3 regions of the Pseudomonas sp. D5(2026) genome follow, and region 1 is predicted to be linked to each of the others. Evidence: predicted binding sites of a transcription regulator. Region 1 holds the regulator's gene; each other region holds the start of a gene.
What was found. Region 1 encodes FliA, which starts transcription of late flagellar genes. Its sites were predicted from a motif close to CTAAAGTTTNNNNNNNNNNNGCCGNTAA; they were not measured.
Positions count from the first base shown of each region.

Region 2: the regulator FliA is predicted to act here: its motif matches at 1,846-1,873, upstream of AC3B5Q_RS05280 (flagellar protein MotY).
Region 3: the regulator FliA is predicted to act here: its motif matches at 2,156-2,183, upstream of motA (flagellar motor stator protein MotA).

Region 1 covers NZ_CM173421.1:1,622,528-1,625,803, reverse strand. The annotation lists gene AC3B5Q_RS07610 (protein phosphatase CheZ) at 1-456, opposite strand, end outside; gene AC3B5Q_RS07605 (chemotaxis response regulator CheY) at 479-853, opposite strand; gene fliA (RNA polymerase sigma factor FliA) at 961-1,701, opposite strand; gene fleN (flagellar synthesis regulator FleN) at 1,698-2,531, opposite strand; gene flhF (flagellar biosynthesis GTPase FlhF) at 2,625-3,276, opposite strand, start outside.
Region 2 covers NZ_CM173421.1:1,144,180-1,147,455, reverse strand. The annotation lists gene AC3B5Q_RS05285 (argininosuccinate synthase) at 1-688, opposite strand, end outside; gene AC3B5Q_RS05280 (flagellar protein MotY) at 856-1,809, opposite strand; gene pyrC (dihydroorotase) at 1,940-2,986, shown strand; gene rnt (ribonuclease T) at 3,046-3,276, shown strand, end outside.
Region 3 covers NZ_CM173421.1:5,039,361-5,042,636, forward strand. The annotation lists gene motB (flagellar motor protein MotB) at 208-1,236, opposite strand; gene motA (flagellar motor stator protein MotA) at 1,240-2,091, opposite strand; gene AC3B5Q_RS23340 (HDOD domain-containing protein) at 2,222-3,276, shown strand, end outside.

The sequences.
Region 1 (3,276 bases):
CAGGAAACTGTCGACTCGCTTGACCAGATCACGAAATTCCGGCGCAGCCACTTCGCGGCGCATGAAACGCTGCCAGTCGGTACTCAGGGCCTTGGCCTCGCTGGCCAGTTCATTGAGCACCGGCGTGCTTTCCTCGACCAGATCCATGGTGCGGTTGGCCGCGCCCTCGGTGAGCTTGACCACATAGGACAGGCGCTCGGTGGCGTCGGTAATCTGCGACACCTCTTCTGCCTGCGGCATGGTGGGGTCGATCTGGAAACTGACGATGGCACTGTGCAGCTCGCGAGTCAGCTTGCCGACTTCCTGATACAGGCCGCGGTCGCGGGTCTGGTTCAGCTCGTGAATCAGCTGCACCGCCTCGCCGAAACGGCCCCGTTCCAGGCTTTCGACCAACTCCTGGGCATGCTTCTTCAGGGTCGATTCGAACTCGCCCAAAGACGTTTGTGATGAATCCATGACGCGCCCCCCGTAACGTGACTCAGCCGTTGACGCGTTCGAAGATCTTCTCGATCTTCTCTTTGAGCACCTGAGCGGTGAACGGCTTGACCACATAACCATTGACGCCGGCCTGGGCCGCTTCAATGATCTGGTCGCGCTTGGCTTCAGCAGTCACCATCAGTACCGGCATGCTTTTCAGCTTGTCACTGGCACGCACTTTACGCAGCAGGTCGATGCCGGACATGCCCGGCATGTTCCAGTCGGTTACCAGGAAGTCGTAGTGACCGTTCTCCAGCATTGGCAACGCCGTGGTGCCGTCATCGGCTTCCTCGGTGTTGGTGAAACCCAGGTCACGCAACAGGTTCTTGATGATCCGCCGCATCGTCGAAAAGTCGTCAACGATGAGGATTTTCATGTTCTTGTCCAATTAGACCTCCAAGCAGTCTCAAACGCGCTCGGCCTACCGAGCACGCACTCATTCAATTCGGTACAACGTGGAAAACGACTGCAACGACAGCGGGCTCAACGCGCCCGCCATTCCCCCAGGCGGCTACGCAGGCGCGCGGCACACTGGCTGTGCAACTGGCTGACCCGCGACTCGCTGACACCAAGCACCTCACCGATTTCCTTGAGATTCAGCTCTTCGTCGTAGTACAGCGCCAGCACCAGGCGCTCACGCTCCGGCAGGTTGGCGATAGCCTCGGTCAGGGCAGCCTGGAAGCGGTCCTCTTCCAGCCCCCGCGCAGGTTCGACCTGGCCACTGGCGCCATCCTCATGCAGCCCTTCGTGCTCACCGTCCTGCAACAGGTCGTCGAAGCTGAACAGGCGGCTGCCCAGGGTATCGTTCAAGATCCCGTAGTAATCATCGAGACTCAATTGGAGTTCGGCAGCAACTTCATGATCTTTAGCGTCACGGCCTGTTCTGGCTTCAACCGCACGCATCGCGTCACTGACCATACGGGTGTTTCGGTGTACCGAACGCGGCGCCCAGTCACCTTTGCGCACTTCGTCCAGCATGGCCCCGCGGATGCGGATGCCAGCATAGGTTTCAAAGCTGGCGCCCTTGCTGGCGTCGTATTTGTTAGCCACTTCCAGCAGCCCGATCATGCCGGCCTGGATCAGGTCTTCGACCTGCACATTGGCCGGCAAGCGCGCCAGCAGGTGGTAGGCGATGCGCTTGACCAGCGGGGCGTAGCGTTCGATCAGCTCGTACTGGGCGTCCTTCGACGCCCGGCTGTACATCTTGAAACCGCTGGCGTTCATAGCACGGGTCCCGCGCTGGTGGGTTGCACCAAGCGCTCGACAAAGAACTCCAGATGGCCGCGCGGGTTGGCCGGTAGCGGCCAGCTATCGACCTTCTGGGCAATCGCCTTGAAAGCCAGCGCACACTTGGAGCGAGGGAAGGCTTCGTAGACGGCACGCTGCTTCTGTACCGCCTTGCGCACGCACTCGTCGTACGGCACGGCACCCACGTATTGCAGGGCAACGTCAAGGAAGCGGTCGGTGACCTTGGTCAGCTTGGCAAACAGGTTGCGCCCTTCCTGCGGGCTCTGCGCCATGTTGGCCAACACACGGAAACGGTTCATGCCGTAGTCACGATTGAGCAGCTTGATCAACGCGTAGGCATCGGTAATCGAGGTAGGTTCATCACACACCACCAACAGCACTTCCTGGGCGGCGCGAACGAAGCTGACCACCGAGTCACCGATACCCGCAGCGGTATCGATCACCAACACATCGAGGTTGTCGCCGATCTCGCTGAACGCCTGGATCAGCCCGGCGTGCTGGGCTGGGGCCAGGTGCACCATGCTCTGGGTGCCCGAGGCTGCCGGCACGATGCGCACACCGCCAGGGCCCTGCAGCATCACGTCACGCAGTTCGCAACGCCCTTCAATGACATCGGCGAGAGTACGTTTGGGGGCAAGGCCCAGCAACACGTCGACATTAGCCAGGCCCAGGTCGGCGTCCAGCAGCATGACCCTGCGGCCAAGCTCGGCCAGCGCCAGGGACAAGTTCACTGAAACGTTAGTCTTGCCGACGCCACCTTTGCCGCCGGTCACGGCGATCACCTGTACGGGATGCATGCTACCCATGTCTGTTCTTTACCTTGTCTCGCTGGGACTCAGGCCACACGTAGGGCAATTCTGCGTGCCCCTTGGCATAGCTACTTTGCACACGCTTCATGGTCAACCCGCTCGCCGTGGGTTGTGATAGAGATCAGCGAACATGTCGGCCATGGCCTCTTCGCTGGGCTCGTCCTGCTGCTGCACATTCACCGCGCGCGAAACCAACTGGTGGCCCCGCGGCAAGTGCAAGTCGTCAGGAATGCGTGGCCCATCGGTAAGATAGGCCACTGGCAGTTCATGACTGATGGCAAGACTCAACACATCGCCAAGGCTTGCCGTTTCATCGAGCTTGGTCAGGATGCAGCCGGCCAGGCCACAGCGTTTGTAGCTGTGGTAGGCGGCGGTCAGCACCTGCTTCTGGCTGGTGGTGGCCAGCACCAGATAGTTCTTCGCGGCAATGCCACGCCCGGCCAAGGTTTCCAGTTGCATGCGCAGCGCAGGGTCGCTGGCCTGCAGGCCGGCAGTATCGATCAGCACCACGCGCTTGCGCAGCAGAGGCTCCAGCGCTGCTGCCAGCGACTGGCCCGGGTCGACGTACGTCACCGGCACGTTGAGGATGCGGCCCAGGGTCTTGAGCTGCTCCTGGGCGCCGATACGGAAGCTGTCCATGCTCACCAGCGCCAGATTCTGCGCGCCGTACTTGAGCACGTAGCGCGCGGCCAGCTTGGCCAGGGTGGTGGTCTTGCCCATACCCGCCGGGCCGACCACGGCG
Region 2 (3,276 bases), 480 kb from region 1:
CACCATTGCGGTAGGTCAGCTCGATATAGGTAGCCTGGTCCGGGGCGTTCTCAGGCGAGACACTCCAGCGCCACATGTCTTCTTCGTGCTCGGTCCAGGTATCTTCCAGGACACCGCCTTCATAGGAGATGTGCAGCAGGTTGGCGTCCATCGAGTACGGCGACTTCTTCTTGCCGTGGCGCTCGATCGGGATGCCGTGCTTCTCGGCGTAGTCCATCAGCTTTTCGCGGGACAGCAGGTCCCACTCGCGCCATGGGGCGATGACCTTGACGCCTGGCTTCAGGGCATAGGCACCCAGCTCGAAGCGCACCTGGTCGTTACCCTTGCCGGTGGCGCCATGGGAAATGGCGTCGGCGCCGGTTTCGTTGGCGATTTCGATCAGGCGCTTGGCGATCAGCGGACGGGCGATGGAAGTACCCAGCAGGTACTCGCCTTCGTAGACGGTGTTGGCGCGGAACATCGGGAACACGAAGTCACGCACGAACTCTTCGCGCAGGTCGTCGATGTAGATCTCTTTAACGCCCATTGCCTGGGCCTTGGCACGAGCCGGTTCGACCTCTTCGCCCTGACCCAGGTCAGCGGTGAAGGTCACCACTTCGCAGTTGTAGGTATCCTGCAGCCACTTGAGAATCACCGAAGTATCAAGGCCGCCGGAATACGCCAGTACGACCTTTTTTACGTCCGCCATGCCATCACTCCACGGGGTTGTACGGAAAGGGACCGATTCTACCGGCGTTGCGGATAAATTTACAGTGGGGCGACAGCTTCTGACGACAAAGCGACAGAAATTGTCGGAAGGGCGACTTGCCAGATCAACACGGAAATTTGACGCAAGGGTTGGCGCCCCATCCGGTCTCAGGGCGCCTTCGCCCCCGACGCGGGAGCAGCCGGAACGGCTGGAGCGGGAGCAGCCGGCGACACGGGCTCAACCGGTTTTTCCACCGCCTTTTCAACCTCCGCCACCCGATCCAGCTCGATATTCACCCGCCGATTACGCGCCCGGTTCGATGCACTGTTGTTCTTCGCCAGCGGATAACGCTCACCATGGAAGCGCACAGTAATCTGCTCTTGCGGCACACCGTGAGCCTTGAAGTAATCGGCCACGGCCAATGCGCGGCGGCGCGACAGGTCGCGGTTGGTCAGGCGGTTGCCACTGTTGTCGGAGTGGCCGTTGAGCTCGATATGGTTAACCGTAGGGTCGGCCTTCAGGTAGTCGACAATCACCTCCAGCCGCGCCTTGGCTGCTGCATCCAGCTCGTAACCGCCCCCAGGGAAGCCCACTTGAGTCTGGCGCACCTGGTCATAGTTCATCGGCAACAGCTTGCCGGCACAGACCTGATAGTCATTGTAGGCTTTGGCGAAGCTGACCGGCAGCACCCGCACCTCCATCGGCCTGCCCGCCTCACCGGTGTAGTTGCGCACGACGGTGCTACGCCCGTCGAGCAAACCGTTGATCAGCCGGCTGGCCTGCCCCTGGGAGGAGCTGAACAGCACACCGCTGCGGGCCATGCGCACATGGCCCAGGTTGATATCGCCACGCCCAGGTTGCCAAGGCGCTGCCGCGGCCAGCAGGCTGGCGGTGCCGGCACCCAGTACGTTGCTGTCCGAACGCAGCTGGAACACCGGCTGCTCGCCTGCCCGGCGCACGAACGTACCGCTGCCGAAACCTTCGATCGGTTGGCTCAGACGACACTCGAACTGGTCACCCTCGACCTGCCAGGCAATGTTCTCCATGCGCGTCTGGAAAGTCAGTGCGCCGGCCGGCAGGCTGGCGAACAGGGTCAACAGGGCTAGGTAACGCTGGCGCACGGGCGGCTCCACAATTTCTGACGGCTTACCAGCAGGCTATCGGACGCCGCGCGGAAAACTTGATAGCCGTGCTCGCCCCAGGGTTTTCCGGTAGGATTGGGGCTTGAGTTCGACCCGCCTGGAATCCCCAATGTCCGATCGCCTGACCCTCCTGCGCCCCGACGACTGGCACATCCATCTGCGCGATGGTGCCGTCCTGCCCCACACCGTTGGCGACGTGGCGCGTACCTTCGCCCGTGCCATCATCATGCCCAACCTCGTGCCGCCGGTGCGCAATGCCACCGAGGCCGGCGCCTACCGTGAGCGCATTCTGGCTGCCCGCCCGGCCGGCAGCCGCTTCGAGCCGCTGATGGTGCTGTACCTCACCGACAACATCAGCCCCGAGGACGTCCGCGCGGCCAAGGCCAGCGGTTTCGTGTACGCCGCCAAGCTGTACCCGGCCGGCGCCACCACCAACTCCGATTCCGGCGTGACCAGCATCGACAAGATCTTCCCGGCCATAGAGGCACTGGCGGAAGTGGGTATGCCGCTGCTGGTGCATGGCGAAGTGACCCGCAGCGAGATCGACGTGTTCGACCGCGAGAAGCGCTTCATCGACGAGCACTTGCGCCGTGTGGTCGAGCGCTTCCCGACGCTGAAAGTGGTGTTCGAACACATCACCACCAGCGACGCCGCGCAGTTCGTCACCGAGGCCCCGGCCAACGTGGGTGCGACCATCACCGCCCAGCACCTGCTGTACAACCGCAACCACATGCTGGTTGGCGGCATTCGTCCGCACTTCTACTGCCTGCCGATCCTCAAGCGCAATACCCACCAGGTGGCCTTGCTGGACGCCGCCACCAGCGGCAACCCGAAGTTCTTCCTCGGCACCGACTCGGCACCTCATGCCCGTCACGCCAAGGAAGCAGCCTGCGGTTGCGCGGGTTGCTACACCGCCTATGCGGCCATCGAGATGTACGCCGAAGCTTTCGAACAGCGTAACGCGCTGGACAAGCTGGAAGGCTTCGCCAGCCTGCACGGCCCGGCCTTCTATGGCCTGCCGGCGAACACCGACACCATCACCCTGGTCCGCGAAGAATGGACCGCTCCGGAAAGCCTGCCATTTGGCGAGCAAACCGTAGTCCCGCTGCGCGCTGGCGAAAAACTGCGCTGGCGCCTGCTGGAGGCAAACGCGTGAGCGAAGACCTTTACGAAGACGACCTGGAAACCCAAGGCAGCAGCGGTCCTCGCCACCCGATGGCCGAGCGCTTCCGCGGCTATCTGCCGGTCGTGGTGGATGTTGAAACCGGTGGTTTCAACAGCGCTACCGATGCGTTGCTGGAAATTGCCGCTGTCACCATCGGCATGGACGAGAAAGGCTTCCTGTTCCCCGAACATACCTACTTCCACCGAGTAGAGCCGTTCGAGGGCGCCAACATCGAGCCGGCCGCACTTGAGTTCACCGGGATCAAGCTGGACCACCCGCTG
Region 3 (3,276 bases), 2.2 Mb from region 1:
CCAGTGCAGGCGCGCGCGACCGCCTGCTCGTACCACGCGATATCGAGACATGCGCCCAGGCATTCGCGCACAAATCCCACAGGAATGATTGGCCCGAAACAAACAAGGAGCGAGCGCAGCTCGCGATGCGCCGCGCGGGCGGCGCTCGATCTCACCGGCGCTTCAACCTTTCCGCCAACCCCCTGTCAGCCCTGATGCCGCCAGGACCTACTGCTCCTTGGCGTCATCCATCTTAAGCGTACCCTCTTCGAAGATGTTCAGCTTCTGGCGCAGTTCACGCGGCTGCATCGGCGCCTGTTCGCTCTGCGCAGCCGGTGCCGAAGCCCCTGGCGCCGCGTCACCGGCTGGCGGTGCAGCGGGCTCGGCGGCCGGAGCTTGTGGCGTACCCTGCTCACCCTCGATATTGCGCTGGGCTTTCTTGGTCAGCACGATGATGTCGATGCGCCGATTGACCGGGTTGAACGGGTCCTTGCGGTCGAACAGCGATGACGAGGCGTAACCCACCACCCGCGCCACCTGGCTGTCTGGGTAACCACCCGCCACCAGAGCACGACGTGCGGCGTTGGCGCGGTTGGCCGACAGCTCCCAGTTACCGTACTCACCGGTGCCAGCATACGGCTTGGCATCGGTGTGGCCGCTGATGCTGATCTTGTTAGGCACCGCCTTGATGGTATCGGCCATGGCCAGCAGGATATCTTCGAAGTATGGCTGCAGGCGCGCGCTACCAATATCGAACATCGGCCGGTTCTCGGCATCCATGATCTGGATGCGCAGGCCGTCCTGGGTGATCTCGAACAGGATCTGGTCCTTGAACTTCTGCAACTGTGGATTCTCTTCCACCTTGTTCTGCAGTTCCTGCAGCAACAGCTCCAGACGCTCACGCTCCACCTGCTCGGCCATGGTCTCGACCTGGTCCTTGCTTAGCTGTGTGGTGGACTCCTGCGTCGGTTCGGCCTTCACTTCCGGGTTGATGGTCTTCTCCGGCGCCAGCTCAGGCGAACCGCCCAGGTCGATGACGTAGGGCGTGCCGCTTTCCGAGAAACCGATCGGGTCCTTGAAGTAGCCGGCAATGGCGATCTTCTGCTCTGGCGTGGCCGTGGACAACAGCCACAGCACCAGGAAGAACGCCATCATCGCCGTGGCGAAGTCGGCAAAGGCGATTTTCCAGGCGCCACCATGGTGGCCGCCGCCAAAGCGCTTTACGCGCTTGACGATGATGGGCTGATTGTTCTCCATGACTCAGCGACCGCGAACCGCTTGTTCCAGTTCGGCGAAGCTTGGGCGATGCTTGGGATACAGCACCTTGCGCCCGAACTCGACTGCAAGCGAAGGTGGCATGCCCGAGGCGGAGGCGACCAGCGAGGCCTTGATTGATTCGTAGAGGTTCAGCTCTTCCTTGGCATCGTGTTCCAGGCACTTGGCCAAAGGACCGAAGAAACCGTAAGCCGCCAGAATACCGAAGAAGGTACCCACCAGCGCCGCACCTACGTGCATGCCGATGGCGGCCTGGTCGCCATCGCCCAGCGAGGCCATGGTCACCACGATACCCAGTACCGCCGCAACGATACCGAAGCCGGGCATACCGTCGGCAATGCCGGTCACCGCATGGGACGGGTGCTCCAGCTCTTCTTTCATGCTCAGCAGTTCCATGTCGAACAGGCCCTCGAGCTCGTGCGGGGCCATGTTGCCGGTGGACATGATGCGCAGGTAGTCACAGACGAACGCAGTCATGCGCTCATCGGCCAGTACCGTCGGGTACTTGGCGAAGATCGGGCTGGCAGCGGCGTCCTCGATGTCGGCCTCGATGGCCATCATGCCTTCGCGACGGCTCTTGTTGAGGATTTCGTAAACAAGGCCCAACACCTCCAGGTAGAAGGCATGGCTGAAGCGCGAGCCGAACATCTTCATCGACTTCTTGATGACATGCATGGTCATGTGGCCAGGGTTGGCCTGCAGGAATGCACCAAAGGCCGCACCGCCGATGATCAGTACTTCGAACGGCTGGATAAGGGCTGCGATCTTGCCGTGGGAGAGTACGTAGCCGCCGAGCACGCTCGCGAATACGACGATGATGCCGATAATTTTAGCCATAGGTTCAAAGCACTTGCTGTCGTGGTCAGGGGAAGAGACGGGAGCTTTAAAACTCTTCTTCTACTTATCGGCAGAACTGCGCCAGACTATAGCCACTCAATGCGAAAAGCCAGTTCGGACTGATGTCAAAATGCCAATTGAAACCAAGGTGCCCACTCAGGCCCCGCGTACGCTAGAGGCCTGGGTAAAGCTGCTCGAGAGTGTTCGCATCCCCGTGCCGAAGCACAGTTACGACCGGGTCATGGCTGCCATCCACGATAGCCGCCGCTCGCTGCGCGATATCGCCGAACTGATGCAAGATAGCCCGGCGCTGGTGCTGTCAGTGATGCGCGAAGCCAATCACCCCACCAATGCCAGCCTCGCCGAGCCCGCCGAGAGCCTGGAAGTCGCCCTCAACCGCCTGGGCCTGGAGCGCAGCGAGCAGCTTCTCAAACGCTTGCCGACACTGCCCGTGGAGGAGATTCCGCCGGTACTGTGCCAGTTCCAGATGATCAGCCAGCATGCGGCACAGCAGGCCAGCGGCCTGTTCGCCAGCCGCCTGGCACGGCTGTGGCAAGAGATTCACTGGGGCAGCCTGCTGTTCCTGTCGCCACTCTGGCCACTGGCACTGGCCTACCCCAAGCTGCTCGACGCCTGGGAACTGCGGGTTATCCACAAAGGTGAAGACGCCGCCCACGTCGAGGAAGAACTGTTTGGCGTGCGCATCATGGCGCTGTGCCAGACCATAGCCGAGTATTGGCGCCTGCCCCAGTGGGTCACCCAGGGTTATCGCCTGCTGCTGGAAGAGCGCGAGCAACTGGCCAAGGTGCTGAACATTGCCCGCGACGAAGACCTGCTCAGCCAACAGCACCGCCTGGACGCCGAGCCCGGCTTGCGACGCTGGTTCAACCAGCCGGCCAATACCGTGCTGCTGGCCAACAACCTGGCCCTGGCGGCACAGGTCGGCTGGGATAACCCGCACCTGCTGCGCTGGCAACTGCTGACCGCGCTGTACCTGCAAACCTCGCTGGAAGACGTGCAGCAGCAAGTGCACCAGCAGGCGGCCGCCAGTGCCCGCCGCCATGCCCGACATGCCCTGTTCCACCCGGCCGAGGCTTTGATCTGGCCATGGCACCAACGCCGGCCTCACCCGGATATGCTGGCCCCACCCCCGCCCAGCAACGACGATCTGGCACGCTGGCGCAC